3 regions of the Streptomyces sp. MI02-7b genome follow, and region 3 is predicted to be linked to each of the others. Evidence: riboswitches for the same ligand, from Rfam matches in the RefSeq annotation. Region 3 holds a riboswitch; each other region holds the start of a gene.
What was found. Region 3 has a riboswitch for S-adenosylmethionine ahead of thrC (threonine synthase). Riboswitches for the same ligand answer to the same signal wherever they lie in the genome.
Positions count from the first base shown of each region.

Region 1: linked by a shared signal. The riboswitch ahead of PV364_RS17810 (putative leader peptide) and the one ahead of thrC (threonine synthase) in region 3 are both predicted to bind S-adenosylmethionine.
Region 2: linked by a shared signal. The riboswitch ahead of PV364_RS23145 (aminotransferase class V-fold PLP-dependent enzyme) and the one ahead of thrC (threonine synthase) in region 3 are both predicted to bind S-adenosylmethionine.

Region 1 is NZ_JARAWX010000009.1:302,055-307,567, reverse strand. Features, by position in the region: gene PV364_RS17825 (ABC transporter permease) at 1-580, opposite strand, end outside; gene PV364_RS17820 (ABC transporter permease) at 577-1,536, opposite strand; gene PV364_RS17815 (ABC transporter substrate-binding protein) at 1,541-3,106, opposite strand; gene PV364_RS17810 (putative leader peptide) at 3,388-3,504, opposite strand; SAM riboswitch class IV at 3,540-3,653, opposite strand; gene PV364_RS17805 (hypothetical protein) at 3,664-4,470, opposite strand; gene PV364_RS17800 (ABC transporter family substrate-binding protein) at 4,526-5,513, opposite strand, start outside.
Region 2 is NZ_JARAWX010000014.1:57,344-62,856, forward strand. Features, by position in the region: gene PV364_RS23130 (hypothetical protein) at 1-67, opposite strand, end outside; gene PV364_RS23135 (rhomboid family intramembrane serine protease) at 183-962, shown strand; gene PV364_RS23140 (Lrp/AsnC family transcriptional regulator) at 959-1,240, shown strand; gene PV364_RS23145 (aminotransferase class V-fold PLP-dependent enzyme) at 1,274-2,611, opposite strand; SAM riboswitch class IV at 2,768-2,884, opposite strand; gene trpD (anthranilate phosphoribosyltransferase) at 3,056-4,120, opposite strand; gene PV364_RS23155 (cytochrome bc complex cytochrome b subunit) at 4,269-5,513, opposite strand, start outside.
Region 3 is NZ_JARAWX010000018.1:56,797-62,309, reverse strand. Features, by position in the region: gene groL (chaperonin GroEL) at 1-457, opposite strand, end outside; gene PV364_RS27105 (cold-shock protein) at 824-1,030, opposite strand; gene PV364_RS27100 (ubiquitin-like small modifier protein 1) at 1,457-1,735, opposite strand; gene thrC (threonine synthase) at 1,786-3,078, opposite strand; SAM riboswitch class I at 3,097-3,224, opposite strand; gene PV364_RS27090 (glucosyl-3-phosphoglycerate synthase) at 3,405-4,376, shown strand; gene PV364_RS27085 (trehalose-6-phosphate synthase) at 4,657-5,513, shown strand, end outside.

The DNA.
Region 1 (5,513 bases), on a different contig from region 3:
CCGACCGGGCCACCCGCGCGAAGCTCGCGACGCCGGCGATCCCGACCGCGAACGCCACCTTCACCGTCCCGTACCCCAGCGCGGTGACCAGGGCCAGGGACAGGAACAGCGCGGGAATGGAGAGCAGCACGTCCACGAAGCGCATCAGGACGTCGTCGACCCACCGGCCCACGAACCCGGCCACCAGACCGAGCAGGCCGCCGAGCACGAACGCCACCGCGACGGCGATCAGCGTTGCCTTGAGGGACAGTTGCGCCCCGTGCACCACGCGGGAGAACAGGTCGCGTCCCAGTTCGTCGGTGCCGAACCAGTGCTCGCCGCTGGGCCCGCGGAAGTTCTGTGAGGGCGTCCCTTCCAGCGGGTTCCGCGAGGTGAACAGCTCCGGGTGGAACGAGGCGAGCAGCACCAGGACAACGACGACTACCGACGCCAGCAGGCCGGGGCGGCGCAGCAGGAACCGCAGCGCCCGCCGCGGGCCCCCGTTCCGCGAACCCGGCGGTGTACCGTCGCCCGGCCCCCCCGGCCGTTCCGGGCCCTGCGCCGCGGGTTCGGCGGCGTCTTGGACAAGGCTCTGGCTCATGCGAAACTCGCCCTCCTGCCCGAGGCCACCACGATGCGCGGATCCAGCAGCGGGTAGACGAGGTCGACCGCCAGGTTCGCCAGTACGAAGATCAGCGCGCCGAACACCACCACGCCCTGGACCAGCGGAAGGTCCTGCGCCGTGACCGCGGCGACCGTCACCCGGCCCAGACCGTCACGGGCGAAGACGGTCTCCACGACCACGGAGCCGGCGACGAGCTGCCCGACCAGCAGCCCCACCACCGTGAGCGCCGGCAAGGACGCGTTGCGCAGCGCGTGCCGCAGATGGATGCGCCGGCGGCCGGCGCCCTTGGCCCGCGCCGTCTCCACGTAGGCCTGGCCCAGTGCCGTGAACAGGCTCTTGGCCAGCACCTGTGCGACCAGTGCGCCGGTCGGGACGGCCAGCGTCACCGCGGGCAGCACCAGTGCCCGCAGCCCGTCGTTGCCGAAGGCCGGGAACCAGCGCAGCCGGAAGGAGAACGCCTCGACGAGGACCAGCCCGACCCAGAATGTGGGAACCGACACCCCCAGGGGCGGCAGTGAGAGCAGTACCTGCCGCAGCCACCGCCGCCGGGTGAAGGTCGCCAGCATCGCCAGTGCGCCGCCCCCGGCGACCGCGAGCAGCAGCGCGGCCCCGGTCAGTTGCAGGGTCTGCGGCAGTGCGTCGGCCAGGGTCGAGGTCACGGGCCGGCCCGTGGAGATCGCGTCGCCGAAGTCGCCGCGCACGGCCCGGCCGAGGTACTCGATGTACTGCTCGGGAACCGGCTTGTCGAAGCCGTACTGGTGCCGGAGCGCCGCGAGCCGGGCCGGATCGATGGCGGCCGAGTCCGCCCCTGCGCCGGCCAGCGCCGACACCGGGTCACCGGGCAGGTAGTCCAGCACGAGGAACGACAGCGTGTAGGCCGCCCACAACACGCCGAGCGCCTGTGCGAGCCGCTTGATCACGTAAGTGGTCATGCCGTCAGCCGATCCAGGTGTCGTGCAGTTGGATCCGGCTGGAGGCGTCGAAGTCGAGGTGGTGCACCTTCTTCGACACGCCCAGTTGGGTCTGCAACTCGACCACCGGGACGGTGTAGGCGTTCCGCACGATCAACGTCTGCGCCTGTGCCACCAGTTGTGCCCGCTGGTCGGCGTCGGTGGCCGCCGCCTGCTGGTCGAGCACCGCGTCCAGCGGGCTCGACGGCACGCGGTAGGTGTTGGCCAGCTTCGTGGAGTACGAGGTCCGCAGGATGTCCGGATCGGCCCGCGTGAGGTTTCCCCACAGCGCGTCGAAGTCACCGGACTGCTGCACCTGGGCGATCTGGGAGATCTGCAGCTCCTTGAGTACCAGCTCGATGCCGGCGGCCTTCAGCTGCTGCTGGATCAGTTCAAGTGCCGGCTGGTTCGTGGCCGCGTTCGCGAACCACTTGACGGTCAGGCTCAGCCTGGTCCCGTTCCTGGTGCGGATGCCGTCCTGGCCCGGCTTCCAGCCGGCCGAGTCCAGCAGGGCCCCCGCCTTCGCGACGTCGTGCGCCAGGTCGGCGGTCAGGTCCGCGTAGTCAGGGGTGGTGTGCGCCAGGACGCTGGTGGCCGGCCGGGTGCCGGTCGGGAAGACCGTGGCGGCGACCTGTTGCCGGTCGACGGCGTACCCGATCGCCTGCCGCACCGTGGCGTCCTCGAGGATCGGCCGGGAGTTGTTGAACCCCAGGCCGAACACGACGCCGGGGTTCGCCCGCCGCTGAAGGCTCACCGGCCCGCCCTTGAGCGTCGCCTCGTCGGCCCTGCCGACGCTGCCGATCGCGTCCACCTGGCCGGACCGGAGGCTGCCGGCCCGTACGCCCGCCTCGGGAACCACCTTGAACACCAGCTGGTCCAGGTACGCCTCGCCCTTCTTGGTCCACAGCGAGGAACCCCACTGGTATCCGGTCCGCTTGGCCAGGGTGATCGACTGGTTCTGGACGTACTGCTTCAGCACGAAGGGCCCGGATCCGACCACTCCCTGGCTGCACCTGTCCTGCGGCGACTTCCGCACGCTCGCCGACGACTCGATCCCCAGCGAGTGCGTTGCCGTCGCCTGGAGGAACTGGGCGTTGGGCGCCGTGAACTTCACCCGCACCGTGGTCGGGTCGACGGCGGTCGTGCTCTGCACACCGCTGAGGTACCCCTGGGCGAGGGTGGCCAGGGCGCCGAGCTTCGGTACGGCGTCGAAGTTGTCCTTGACCACCTGAGCGGTCAGCGGTGAACCGTCGCTGAAGGTGACGCCCGGTCTCAGGTGGAAGGTGAACGTCGTGGCGTCCGGGCTGACGTCCCAGCTCTTGGCCAGCCACGGCACTATCCTGCCGGTCTTCGGGTCCTGGTCGGTCAGGGAGTCGACGACCTGGCGCAGGGAGTAGATGGTGTCGTTGCTGGCGACCTGCTGCGGATCCACGCAGCCGGCGTCGGAACCGACCGCGAACGTCAGGGTGCCACCGGACCTGTGCCGTCCGCCACCGCCGCCGGAATCACCGGTGTCCGAACCGCAGGCGGTCAGCAGGAAGCCGGTGGTCATGAGGGCGGCCAGAGCAGCGGCGGCCCGGCCGGCGCGTGCATCGTGATGAGTTGTCACCGAAAGTTCTCCTACTCGTGTCACCGCGCACCGGCAGCGAGCGAGAGCGCACGGACATGACGCCCCGTCGGGCACGCTGCCGCGACGAGGTGACGCTGTTCAGAGGCTGGGAAAGGGGAAGGAGAAGGCGGGCCCGGCGAGGGGCGCGGCGAACACACCCTGCGGAGGGCGTGGGGTGCGGGTGGCGGCCGGCGCGCGTGCTCAGCCGGCCGGGCGGATCCCGGTCAGCTGTGACACAGACAGCTGGCGAAGCGCTGCAGATCGATGTGGCGTCGCCGCGAGAAGCCGGAGAAGAGCATCGCGGCCGCGAGGGAGGCGCTCAGGTGGCCGTTGTGCCGCATGCCCTGTCCTCCCCCTCTCGGACCCCGTCCACGGAGTCGCGCGCTTGCGGAAGTCGCCGATGACTCCGCCGGGCTTTCACCTGGAGCACCCCGCCGCGTCGGAGGGTTGCCGGTCAGCCAGCCAGGGCTTGACGCTGACGCTCAATGCCGTTTCGGAGCTTACGGAGCGGTCTCGCCGTCCGTCAATGGCGCGAAGCCGGCGGTCCGTTCAGCCTCCGTCGCGACGCCGCCGGGCACCGGGCGACGGGTCAGTGGCGGCCGCAGCCCCAAGTGGGAGCGGAGCGTCGTGCCGGTGTACTCGGTCCGGTAGACGCCGCGTTCCTGCAGTTCCGGGACGAGCAGGTCGACGACGTCGTCGAGGCCGTCCGGGATCAGGCAGGGCGTGACGTTGAAGCCGTCCACCGCGCCCTGCCGCACGAAGGAGGCGAACCGGTCGGCGAGTGCGGACGGGGTGCCGACATGGCCGCGCTGGGGGCCGAGCGCGATGACGGTCTCCTGCGGCGACCACCCGTGCGCCTCCGCCCCGGCACGCCACTCGACGACGACCGCGCGCGGGTCGGCGACGCGACGGGTGCCGAAGGAAACGTCGTTCCCGGCCGCCACGGGATCCTCCTCGGGCAGCGGGCCGTCGGCGTCGCGGTCCGACAGGTCGATGCCCCACACCAGCCCCGCGATGCCCAGCGCCGTGGCGGGAGTCACCTGCCGCCGGCGGATCCAGCGCTTCTTCTTCCTGCGCCTCGTCCTCGGTGGCGCCGAAGATGATCTCCGTGCCGGGCAGCATGCGCAGGTCGTCGTCGGGTCGTCAGGCCGCCCGCAGCCGACGCCGGATGCCTCGGCGAAGGCCGGTGCGTCGTCGAAGTCGTCGCCGTGCGCGGAGAAGACGTCGTCGGCGTTGCGGGCGGCGAAGTCGCGGCCCTCGCCGGAGTCCCCGGCCGGACATGGGCGTTCCTTCCGAGAGCACGGCAAGCCGGCCGGGAGCGCGACGCGCGTCCCGGCCGGCCCGGGTGGGCCCGTGGGACGGCTACTTCTGCCAGCCCACGGTCTCCGGCAGGGGAGTGCCGAAGATGGTGGCGCCGACGTTGGCGAGGCCCTTCTTCACGGCGTAGATGGACGGTCCGCTGAACAGGGGCAGGAAGGCGTACTGCGCGAGTTCCTTGCGTTCGATGGCGTTGGCCTGGGCGGTCTGCCGGTCCGGGTCGGGGATCGAGGCCGCGGCGTGGATCGCCTTGTCCAGTCCCGGGGTTCCGGCGCCGGTCAGGTTGGAGTCGCTGTCGGTGCCGTAGAACTGGTAGAGGTAGCGTGCGCCGAAGGGGTCCGTGGAGCGGTTGCCCGACAGGAAGAGGTCGAAGTCCCGGTCGCCGAGGATCTTCGCGAAGTCCGCTTCGTCGGCCTTCTTGATCTCCAGCCGGATGCCGACCGGCTTGAGCATCGCGGCGAACGCGTTGGCGGTGGCCTTGTCCAGAGGGTCGTCGCCGAGGAGGGTGTAGCCCACGGTGAGCTTGGTGCCGTTCTTCTCGCGTATGCCGTCGCCGCCCGGCTTCCAGCCGGCGGCGTCCAGGGCCTTCTTCGCGTCGTCGGGGGCGTAGTCGATCAGCGGGGAGACGTTGTCGCTGTAGCCCTTCTGGAAGCTGAAGAGCAGGGCCGAGCCGGGAAGCGGTTCGGAGTAGTCGAGGCCCTGGAACTGGATCGTGGCGATCTGTGCCCGGTCGATGCTCTTCAGCAGGGCCTCGCGGACGTGGACGTCGCCCAGGACCGGCGACTTGGTGTTGACGTAGAGCGAGTACTCGAAGGGGCTGCCGCCACGGCGGATCTCGGTTCCCTTGACACCGCTGATCTGCTTGAGGCCCTCGGCGCTGCCGGTGGCTGCGTAGTCGACCTGCCCGTTCTTGAAGGCGTTGAGCGCGGCGTCCGAGTCCAGGTTGACGTAGATCCGCTTGTCGAGCTTGCCCTTCCTGCCCCACCACTTGGGGTTGCGGACGAAGGTGAGGTTGCCGCTCTTGGTGTCGAGC
Region 2 (5,513 bases), on a different contig from region 3:
ACCGGGTCAGGTTTCCGCAGAGGGTGCAGCGCCACCGGGTCGTGGACGTCGGCAGTGGAACCGTCATCGGATCTGCTCCTAGGTCGCGCGTTTGCGTTCCGGTCACCCTACGGCCTCGGCGGGATCCGGCGCTGCGGCGAGGCGTCCTGTGCCCGTTACACCCGTTCCGTCATGATCGATCCATGGTCATCCCGGTGTACGACAAGAACCCTGTCCGCCGCAGACCCGTGGTGACGTACGCCCTGATCGGGCTGTGCGTGGCGGTCTTCCTGATCGGCCCGGCCTCCGGGCTCAACCCCGTGTACGGCACCGGCCACGAGCTGGCGTGCGCCCAGGCCTCGTACTTCGCCCGGTGGGGTGTCATTCCCGCGGAACTCTGGCACGGGCGTGTCACCGCCGCGTCGGTCGTGATGCCGACCGGCTGCCCCCCGCCGGACGGCCTCGGACGGTCGCCCTTCGTGTCGGTGCTCACGGCGCTGTTCGTGCACGGGAGTTGGGTGCACCTGCTGGGCAACATGCTGTTCTTCTACGTCTTCGGCGACAACGTCGAGAACCGCATGGGCCGGTTGCGGTACCTCGTCTTCTACGTGGCGTGCGGCTACCTGGCCACCTACGGCTACGCCCTGGCGCACACCACGTCAACCCAGGCACTGGTCGGCGCGTCCGGCGCCATCTCCGGCGTGCTCGGCGCGTACCTCTACCTCTATCCCCGGGCGCGCGTGACCAGTCTCTTCCCCTTCCTCTTCTTCCTGCCGCTGCGCTTCCCCGCGTGGATGGTGCTGGTCTTCTGGTTCGTCCTGCAGTCCCTCGCCGGACAGGCCCCCCAGTCAGGCCCGGGCGTGGCGTACCTGGCGCACATCACCGGCTTCCTCTTCGGTTTCCTGTGCGCCTGGGGGTGCTACCGGGCAAGGCCTAAGCTTGAGGCCGCAGCCAGGGCGACCCAAGGAGACCTACAGCCGTGATCACCGCGATCGTGCTCATCAAGACCAGCGTCGACCGGATCCCCGAGATCGCGCAGTCCATCGCGGCGCTCGACAGCGTCAGCGAGGTCTACTCCGTCACCGGCACGTACGACCTGGTCGCCATGGTCCGTGTCGCCCAGCACGACCAGCTCGCGGACGTCATCCCCGGGCGCATCAGCAAGATCCCCGGCGTCGAGGCCACCGACACGCACGTGGCCTTCCGGACGTACTCCCAGCACGACCTCGAAGCCGCCTTCGCCATCGGCCTCGACTCCTAGTAGACCTCGGCTCCGGGCGCGCCCGGCGCGGCGTTACGCGGGAACGCAGCGGCCGTTCTCGGTGCGGTAGCGCCACTGGGCGCCGTCGGTGACGAGGGTGGCGACGGCGGTGAGGAAGCGCTCGACGTGCTCGTCGGGGGTACCCGCGCCGAAGGAGACGCGAACGGCGTTGAGGGTGGTGTCGCCCCCGCAGTCGCCCGGTTCCGTGTGGTCGCCGAGCAGGGTGCGGACCAGCGGATGGGCGCAGAACAGCCCGTCGCGGACGCCGATGCCGTACTCGGCCGACAGCGCCGCGGCGAAGTGGGAGCTGTTCCAGCCGTCGACCACGAAGGACAGGACGCCCACCCGCGGGGCGTCCTCGCCGAACAGGGAGAGCACCCGCACCTGCGGGATCCCCGCGAGACCGTCGCGCACCCGGGCGACGAGTGCCTGCTCGCGCTCGACGAGGGACTCGAAGCCGGCCTCGCGCAGGGCCCGGCAGGCGGAGGCGATGGCGTGGACGCCGATGACGTTGGGCGAACCGGCCTCGTGGCGGGCCTCCGTGGTGTGCCAGTCCACGTCGACGCCGCCGTCCTCGCGGCGGGCGACCCGCCGGGTGGCGCCGCCGCCCGCGAGATACGGCTCGCCCTCGCGGAGCCAGTCGGCCCGGCCGGCCAGGACGCCGGAGCCGAAGGGCGCGTAGAGCTTGTGCCCGGAGAACGCGACCCAGTCCACGTCGAGCGCGGCCACGTCGACGGGGTGGTGCGGCGCGAGCTGCGCGGCGTCCAGGACGATGCGCGCACCGTGCGCGTGGGCCGCGGCCGCCAGCTCGCGCACCGGCCAGAGCTCACCGGTCACATTGGACGCACCCGTCACGCAGACCAGCGCCGGACCCTCCGACTGACACGCGGCGAGCGCCCGCTCCAGCACGGACACCGCCTCCGCGGGGGTCCGGGGCGCGCTCAGGTAGGTGACGTCGCCCTGCCGCCAGGGCAGCAGTGAGGCGTGGTGCTCGGTCTCGAAGACGAAGACGCGGGTGCCGTCGGGCACCACGGACGCCAGCAGATTGAGCGAGTCCGTGGTCGACCGGGTGAACACGACCTGGTCGTCGGCACGGCAGCCCAGGAAGGCGGCCACCTCCGCACGGCTGCTCTCGAACAGGTCCGTCGACAGCTGCGAGAGGTAGCCCGCGCCCCGGTGCACGCTGCCGTAGTAGGGCGCGTAGGCGGCCACGTCGTCCCACACCCGCTGCAGCGCGGGCGCGCTCGCGGCGTAGTCGAGGGCGGCGTAGGCGACCTCGCCACCGGTGACGAGCGGGACGAGGACGTCGCGGCCGAGGACCGGCAGCGGGGCGGTGGTGGTGCGGACGGTCGCAGCAAGGTGCACGGACATGGCGAAGTCTCCTGTGGGCAGGGGGGAGCGACAGGGCGTCAGGGATGACGGGAAAGCCCTCGCGGCGCCGGACGGCACACGGCGGCGCGCCCGGGGAGGGTGGAAAAGGGGCCTTCGGGCCCTAGCGCATTCGCTTGCTCATGGAAGAACTCCTCATGACCGCGCTTGCCGCAGACCTCGCTGCCTGCGGCCTGGTCATCACCCGGGGCACCCCGCCACGGAAGGAGGGTTGCCGGACAGCGGGCCGGGGCCGTGTCGCTGTCACTCGTGACCTGCGCAGCATCCTGCCACAGACGCCCGGTGCCGCAAGCCGCGGTCCGCATCCCGGACATCGCACGGCGGCTCCCGGGACCGCGCGGGCCGTACCGGGAGCGCGCGAGGGCCGGAAGACGCGCGAGGGCCGGGGCGCCCGGCCCCGGCCCTCGCCTGCGAACGTCCGCGCGGCTACGCGTTCGTGGCCGCCGCCCACCGCTCCAGGGTCTTCGCGGCCGCGCCCGAGTCGATGGACTCCGCCGCCCGTGCCATTCCCGCGGCGATCCGCTCGGTCAGACTGCCCTCCGCGGCTTCCAGCGCCACCAGCGCGGCAGCGGAGTTGAGCAGGACGGCGTCCCGCACCGGCCCGGTCTCACCGGCCAGCAGCCGGCGGGCCACATCCGCGTTGTAGGCCGCGTCGGCACCCCGCAGCGCCTCGATCCGCACCAGCTCGATGCCGACGTCGCGCGGGTCGAAGGGGACCTGTTCCACGGTCCCTTCGCGCACGATCCAGACCTGCGAGGTGGAGGTGACCGTCAGCTCGTCCAGGCCGTCGTCACCGCGGAACACCAGCGCGGAGGAGCCGCGCCGTGCCAGCACCCCCGCGATCAGACCGGCCATCCGGGTGTCGAAGCAGCCGACCGCCGACGCCCCGACCCGGGCCGGATTGGTCAGCGGGCCGAGGATGTTGAAGGAGGTCGGCACCCCCAGGTCGCGCCGCGCCGAGGCCACGTAGCGCATCGCGGGGTGGAACTTGGCCGCGAAGCAGAAGGTGATGCCGATCTCCTCGGCCACCCGGGCGACGCGGTCGGGCGACAGGTCCAGGTTGATGCCCAGCTTCTCCAGCACGTCGGAGGCCCCGCTGGCACTGCTGGCCGCGCGGTTGCCGTGCTTGACGACCTTGGTCCCGGTCCCCGCGATGACGATGGCGGACATCGTCGAGATGTTGACGGTCCTGGCCCGGTCGCCGCCGGTGCCCACGATGTCGACGGCCGGCCCGGGGATGTCGAGGGGCTGCGCGTGCGCGTACATCGACTCGACGAGGCCGGTGACCTCGTCGACGGTCTCGCCCTTGGCCCGCAGCGCCACCATGAAGCCGGCGATCTGGGCGTCGGAGGCCCCGCCGCTCATGATGCGGTCCATCGCCCAGGCCGTCTCCGCGGTGCTCAGGTCCTGCCCCGCCAGCAGGGCTCCCAGGATCCCGGGCCAGGAGCGGCCCGCCGCGGTGTCGCCTCCAGCGGGGTTCACAACGCTCATGGTCCACACTCCGGGTGGTCTGACGTGCAGGGGATGGGCAACGGACGTCCTCGCCCCCACCCTATCGGCGCGGGGGAACGGGAAAGGGCCCCGTCCATCGGATGAACTCCGACGAACAGGGCCCTTCCCGGTGGCACAGCGTCCGGGATCAGTGGTGGCCGTGGCCGCTCGTGATCTCCTCGTACTCCTCGGCCGACGGCTTGGGGATCTGGGTGCCCTCGCCGTAGTAGCCGCGCGACAGCCTCGCGCGCAGTCGCGTGGTGAGGCCGACCTTCTTCTCCACGCCGTTCTCGTCCGTCGCCGGGCCGATGGCCAGCGGCTCCGGCTGCTCGTGCGAGGTGAGCGTGAACAGCTTGGCCTGGTCCAGCGGCTCGTGGATCTCGATGAACTCGCCGTGCGGCAGCCGCTTGATGATGCCGGTCTCGCGACCGTGCAGCACCTTGTCGCGGTCGCGCCGCTGCAGGCCCAGGCAGATCCGCTTCGTGATGAAGAAGACCAGCACCGGCAGCACGAAGAAGGAGATCCGGACCACCCAGGTGATCGCGTTGATCGACAGGTGGAAGCGGGTGGCGAAGAGGTCGTTGCCACCACCGACCAGCAGGATCAGGTAGAGGCTGATCCAGGCCGCGCCGATGCCGGTGCGGACCGGGCGGTTGCGGGGGCGGTCGAGCAGGTGGTGCTCGCGCTTGTCACCGGTGACCCACGACTCCAGGAACGGGTAGACGCCCATGAAGCCCAGGACCAGCGGGAAGATCACCAGCGGGATGAACACGCCCAGCACGAGCGTGTGGCCCCACAGGCTGATCTCCCAGCCCGGCATGATGCGGATCAGGCCCTCGGAGAAGCCCATGTACCAGTCGGGCTGCGCGTCGGTCGACACCTGGTCCGGCCGGTAGGGGCCGTACGCCCAGACCGGGTTGACCGACACCAGCGCGGACATGGCCGCGATGACGCCGAAGACCAGGAAGAAGAAGCCGCCCGCCTTCGCGGTGTAGACCGGCAGCAGCGGCATGCCGACCACGTTCTTCTCGGTCTTGCCGGGACCCGGGAACTGCGTGTGCTTGTGGTAGAAGACCAGGATCAGGTGGGCCACCAGCAGGCCCGCCATGATGCCCGGGATCAGCAGCACGTGGATCGTGTAGAACCGCGGCACGATGTCGTGCCCCGGGAACTCCCCGCCGAAGAGGAAGAACGACAGGTACGTGCCGACGATCGGCACGGACAGGACCGCGCCCTCCATGAACCGGATACCGGTACCCGACAGCAGGTCGTCCGGCAGCGAGTAGCCCATGAAGCCGTCGAACATGCCGAGGAACAGCAGCAGGAAGCCGAAGAGCCAGTTGACCTCGCGCGGCTTGCGGAAGGCGCCGGTGAAGAAGACGCGCATCATGTG
Region 3 (5,513 bases):
CAGCGGCGGAGATGGAGGCGGTGGAGGCGATCTGCTCCTTGGTCTCCACGTCCTTCGCCTGCTCGAGCAGGGCGGCGGAAACGGCCTCGACGGCCGCCTCGATGCCACGCTTCAGGGCCATCGGGTTGGCACCCGCGGCCACGTTGCGCAGGCCCTCGCGGACCAGCGCCTGGGCGAGGACGGTCGCGGTCGTCGTGCCGTCACCGGCGACGTCGTCCGTCTTCTTCGCGACCTCCTTGACCAGCTCGGCGCCGATCTTCTCGTACGGGTCCTCGAGCTCGATCTCCTTGGCGATGGACACACCATCGTTGGTGATCGTGGGGGCGCCCCACTTCTTCTCGAGGACGACGTTGCGGCCCTTGGGGCCGAGGGTGACCTTGACGGCGTCGGCGAGCTGGTTCATCCCGCGCTCGAGACCGCGCCGTGCCTCCTCGTCGAACGCGATGATCTTGGCCATGTGAAGTGGTCCTCCCGGACTTGGGGTCCCCCCGCGGCACACGGCTGCGGGGAAGGATTACTCCAGGACCGCGCCGGCGCCCGCGACGGACGGCCTGCCTCCCGCCGGTTCCTTTCCGGCGGTCGAACGGGCCTCACCCACTCGGTCCTTTGTCACTCTCAACGTCAGAGTGCTAACGCCAATGATTAGCACTCGCCCTAGGAGAGTGCAAGCCGCTCGGCCGGTCTCCCGCGGGGCCGCCGAAGATCCCCCGGCGTCCGCCGGCGCCCGGGGAACGCGCGAAGGCCCGCCCCTGTGGAGGGGGCGGGCCTTGACAGTGATGTTCGAGCGCGTTCGTACGTGGCGCTCCGTGGCCGATGCGCGGCGTCAGCCGGCGGCAAGGCGGACCATGTCCGCCTGCGGCCCCTTCTGGCCCTGCGAGATCTCGAACTCGACCCGCTGGCCTTCCTCGAGGGTGCGGTAGCCGTCCATCTGTATCGCGCTGTAGTGCACGAAGACGTCCGCACCACCGTCGACCGCGATGAAGCCGTAGCCCTTCTCCGCGTTGAACCACTTGACGGTGCCCTGAGCCATTCCTAACTCCCCTATTGCTGGCCCTTCACAGACCCGCACCTCGCGGACCCGGGTCAGACCTCACCCCCTACAGCCAAGGGGGCGTGCGCCGGAACGCGTCGACCGCGGCTGAATGTATCTGCACGGACGCTGTCTGCAACAGGTCAATCGGACGAGAAATCCGGGCACGGAAAAAGGGAAGAACGGCTCGAACGGCCAACAATCCGGGGCAACTCGGGCGGGACATATGTCGCCAACACGACAATCACCGCTGGAATTTGGCGATAAATCGCCGACAAGGACGCCCCGTGAAGAGGGTTTGCGCAGAGCGTTGCAGGGGGTTGCGAGCCTCCGGAGCAACTGTACAGCCCTTCAACTACCCCTCACGCACACAGGGGTGCCGGGAGCAACTCCCGGCACCCCTGGCCGTTCCGCGGCGCTCGCGGCTCAACAGCCCCCGGCGACCGCCGGGATGATCGAGACGGACGCGCCGTCGGCCACCACGGTCTGCAGGCCCTCGGAGAAGCGGACGTCGTCGTCGTTGACGTAGACGTTCACGAAGCGGCGCAGCTTGCCCGTGTCGTCCAGGACGCGGGCCGAGATACCGGGGTGGTCCTTCTCCAGCGACTCGATGACCTCGGCCAGCGTGCCGCCGGCGGCGGGCACCTCGGCCCGGCCGCCGGTGTAGGGGCGAAGGATGGTGGGGATGCGGACGTTCGCGCTCATGATGCGGGGTTCACCTTCGTTCTGGGACGGTCGGCGGTCGGCGGTCGGGGTCAGCCGGCCAGGCCGGCGGCGCGGAACGCGTCGAGGCTCGGGCGGATGGTGGCCGTGGGGCGGGAGGTCGCGGCGACGGCGTCCAGGGTCTTGAGCCCGTCACCGGTGTTGAGGACGACCGTCTCGGCGGCCGGGTCCAACTGCCCGCTCTCGATCAGCTTCTTCAGGACGCCGACGGTCACACCGCCCGCCGTCTCCGCGAAGATGCCCTCGGTGCGGGCCAGCAGCTTGATGGCGTCCACGATCTGCTCGTCGGTGACGTCCTCGACCGCGCCGCCGGTGCGCCGGGCGATGTCCAGCACGTAGGGGCCGTCGGCGGGGTTGCCGATGGCGAGCGACTTGGCGATGGTGTTGGGCTTCTGCGGGCGCACGACGTCCTGCCCGGCCTTGTAGGCGGTGGAGACCGGGGAGCACCCTTCGGCCTGGGCGCCGTAGATGCGGTACGGCTTGTCCTCCACCAGGCCGAGCTTGATCAGCTCCTGCAGCCCCTTGTCGATCTTCGTCAGCTGGGAGCCGGAGGCGATCGGGATGACCAGGTTGTCCGGCAGGCGCCAGCCGAGCTGCTCGCAGATCTCGTACGCGAGCGTCTTGGAGCCCTCCCCGTAGTAGGGGCGGAGGTTGACGTTGACGAAGCCCCAGCCCTCGCCGATCGGGTCGCCGATCAGCTCGCTGCAGAAGCGGTTGACGTCGTCGTAGTTGCCCTCGATGCCGACCAGTTCGCCGCCGTAGACGGCGGCCATGACGACCTTGCCCTCCTCCAGGTCGTGCGGGATGAACACGCAGGACCGGAAGCCGGCGCGGGCCGCCGCGGCGCCGACCGCGCCCGCGAGGTTGCCGGTGGACGAGCAGGACAGCGTGGTGAGGCCGAAGGTGCGGGCGGCCTCGAGGGCGATGGCGACGACGCGGTCCTTGAAGGAGTGCGTGGGGTTGCCGGAGTCGTCCTTGATGTGCAGGCCGCCGGTGACGCCCAGTTCGCGGGCGAGGTTGTCGGCCTTGACCAGCTTGGTGAAGCCCGGGTTCAGGTTGGGCTTGGTCGCCACGTCGGCGGGGACGGGCAGCAGCGGCGCGTAGCGCCAGATGTTGTTCGGTCCGGACTCGATCCGCTTGCGGAGCGTCTCGGGGTCGCCGGCGGGGAGGTCGTAGGCCACTTCGAGCGGCCCGAAACAGACCTCGCAGGCGAAGACCGGGCTCAGCGGGAAGCGTTCGCCGCACTCGCGGCAGGACAACGCGGAAGCGGGTCCGAAGGGGGAATCCGTGGACGCGACGTCGGTGACAACAGTCTGCGCAGCCATGTCAGGCGAGGCCCTTTCTCCTCATCTTCCTCACGGCGAATCTCGCCACGAGACGGAATTGGCACCTTCCCCACCTGGACCTCGCGGTCGGCGGGAGGGTTGCCGGGGCTTCAACGGGCCGTTCCCTCTGCCCCTCTGGATGAGCGGTATGGCACCGGGCCCAGGGCCCGTGCATTTGTCGTACGGGGCGCGATCACCGCGGACATACGATGGTCATGCCTCGTGTTCAAGACTGTAACCGACGACCTCGAACCTGGTCACAGGCCGTCCGTCCTTCGAGACGGGCCGAGGACCGGGCGAAGACGGGGCAGAAACGGAGCGACGCAGTGCTGGACGAGGTAGCCGGCTGGCTGCGGCGGCGGTCCTGGACCGCCGAGTGCCGCCCGCTGTCCCAGCTCCTCGCCGCGAAGCGGGCCGCGGGCCCGCGCGGGACGGTGAGCGTGGTGCTGCCCGCGCTCGACGAGGAGGCCACGGTCGGGGCGATCGTGGCGGAGATCCGGCGCGAGCTGATGTCCGAGGCCGTGCCGCTGGTCGACGAGCTCGTCGTACTGGACTCGGGGTCCACGGACCGGACCGCGGCGGTCGCGGCGGAGGCCGGGGCGACGGTGGTCCACCGCGACGCGATCCTGCCGCGGCTGCCGGCCGTGCCCGGCAAGGGCGAGGTGCTGTGGCGCTCGCTGCTCGCGACGCGCGGCGAGATCGTCTGCTTCGTCGACGCCGACCTGCGCGAGTTCGACGCGCGCTTCGTCTCCGGGATCGTCGGGCCGCTGCTCACGGACGGGAACGTCCACCTGGTCAAGGCGATGTACGACCGGCCCCTGGAGACCGGCGGCACGGTGGACCCGGCCGGCGGCGGCCGGGTCACGGAACTGGTCGCCCGGCCGCTGCTCAACCTGCACTGGCCGCAGCTCGCGGGCTTCGTGCAGCCGCTCGGCGGCGAGTACGCGGCGCGCCGGTCGCTGCTGGAGCGGCTGCCGTTCCCCGTGGGGTACGGCGTCGAGCTGGGGATCCTCATCGACGCGCTCAACACGGTCGGGCTCGACGCGCTCGCCCAGGTCGACGTCGGGGTGCGGCACCACCGGCACCAGGACGGGCAGGCACTCGGGCGGATGGCCGCGACGATCTACCGCACCGCGCAGACGCGCCTTGCGCGCGGGCATCTGGTGCGGCCCGTCCTCACGCAGTTCGACCGCGCGGCGGGCGGCGGCTTCGAGCCGCGGGTCCACGACGTGGTGACGGAGGAGCGGCCGCCGATGATGACCGTGCCGGAGTATGTGCGGCGGCGCGAGGTGGCGTGACGCCGCGTTCGTTCCGTGCGGGTACGTGGCGGTTCTCCGCGCCCCTGGGGGTATGCGCCGCGGGCTCGGCTGAGCGCGCAGTTCTCCGCGCCCCTGGGGGTACGCGCCGCGGGCTCGGCTGGGCGCGCAGTTCCCCGCGCTCCTGAAGGGGTACGCGCCGCGGGTGCGTCGTGGCTGGGCGCGCCCCTGAGGGCGACGGGTCGGGGGGTCGGCGGGGAGGGGGACCCGGGTGGCGTAGCGCACACGTTTGCGGGTGGGGATGCGTGGCTAGGCTGGCGGCATGGTCGCATCGCATGGCGCGCGGGTTCTGGTGGCGTCCAATCGCGGGCCCGTCTCGTACAGCCTCCGGGAGGACGGGACGCTGGAGTCCCGCCGCGGAGGCGGCGGGCTCGTGTCGGGGCTGAGCGCGATCGGGCCGGACACGGACGCCGTGTGGGTGTGCGCGGCGCTCGGCGACGGTGATCGCGCGGCCGTGCTGCGGACCCCGGACAGAAGCGGGCGGCTGCCCGCGGAGGACACCGGTGAGCAGCGGGTGCGCATGCTGGACATCCCGGCGGACACGTACGCGTCCGCGTACAACGGGATCGCGAACTCCGTGCTGTGGTTCGTCCACCACCTGCTCTTCCAGACGCCGCTGGAGCCCGTCTTCGACGAGGACTTCCGTGACCAGTGGGCGGCGTACGTGGCGTACAACAGCGCCTTCGCCGACGCGCTGGCGGAGGAGGCCGGGGAGGGCGCGGCCGTCCTGGTGCAGGACTACCACCTGACGCTGGTGCCGCAGATGCTCCGCTCGCGCCGCCCCGACCTGCGGATCGGCCACTTCTCCCACACGCCGTGGGCGCCGCCGGAGTACTACCGGCTGCTGCCGGACGACGTGGCGGCCGAGGTGCTGACCGGCGTCCTGGGCGCGGACCGGGCGGCGTTCCTGACCCGGCGCTGGGCGGAGGCGTTCGCCGCGTGCTGCGCCGACGTGCTCGGCGCGACGGTGAGCCGGGACGAGGGCGCGCTGACGGTGACGTACCACGGCCGCACCACCCGGATCGGGGTGCACGGGCTGGGGGCCGACGCGGACTTCCTGCGGGAGCGGGCGCACCGCCCGGACGTGGAGGAGCGCCTGGCGGTGCTCCGGGAGGCCGT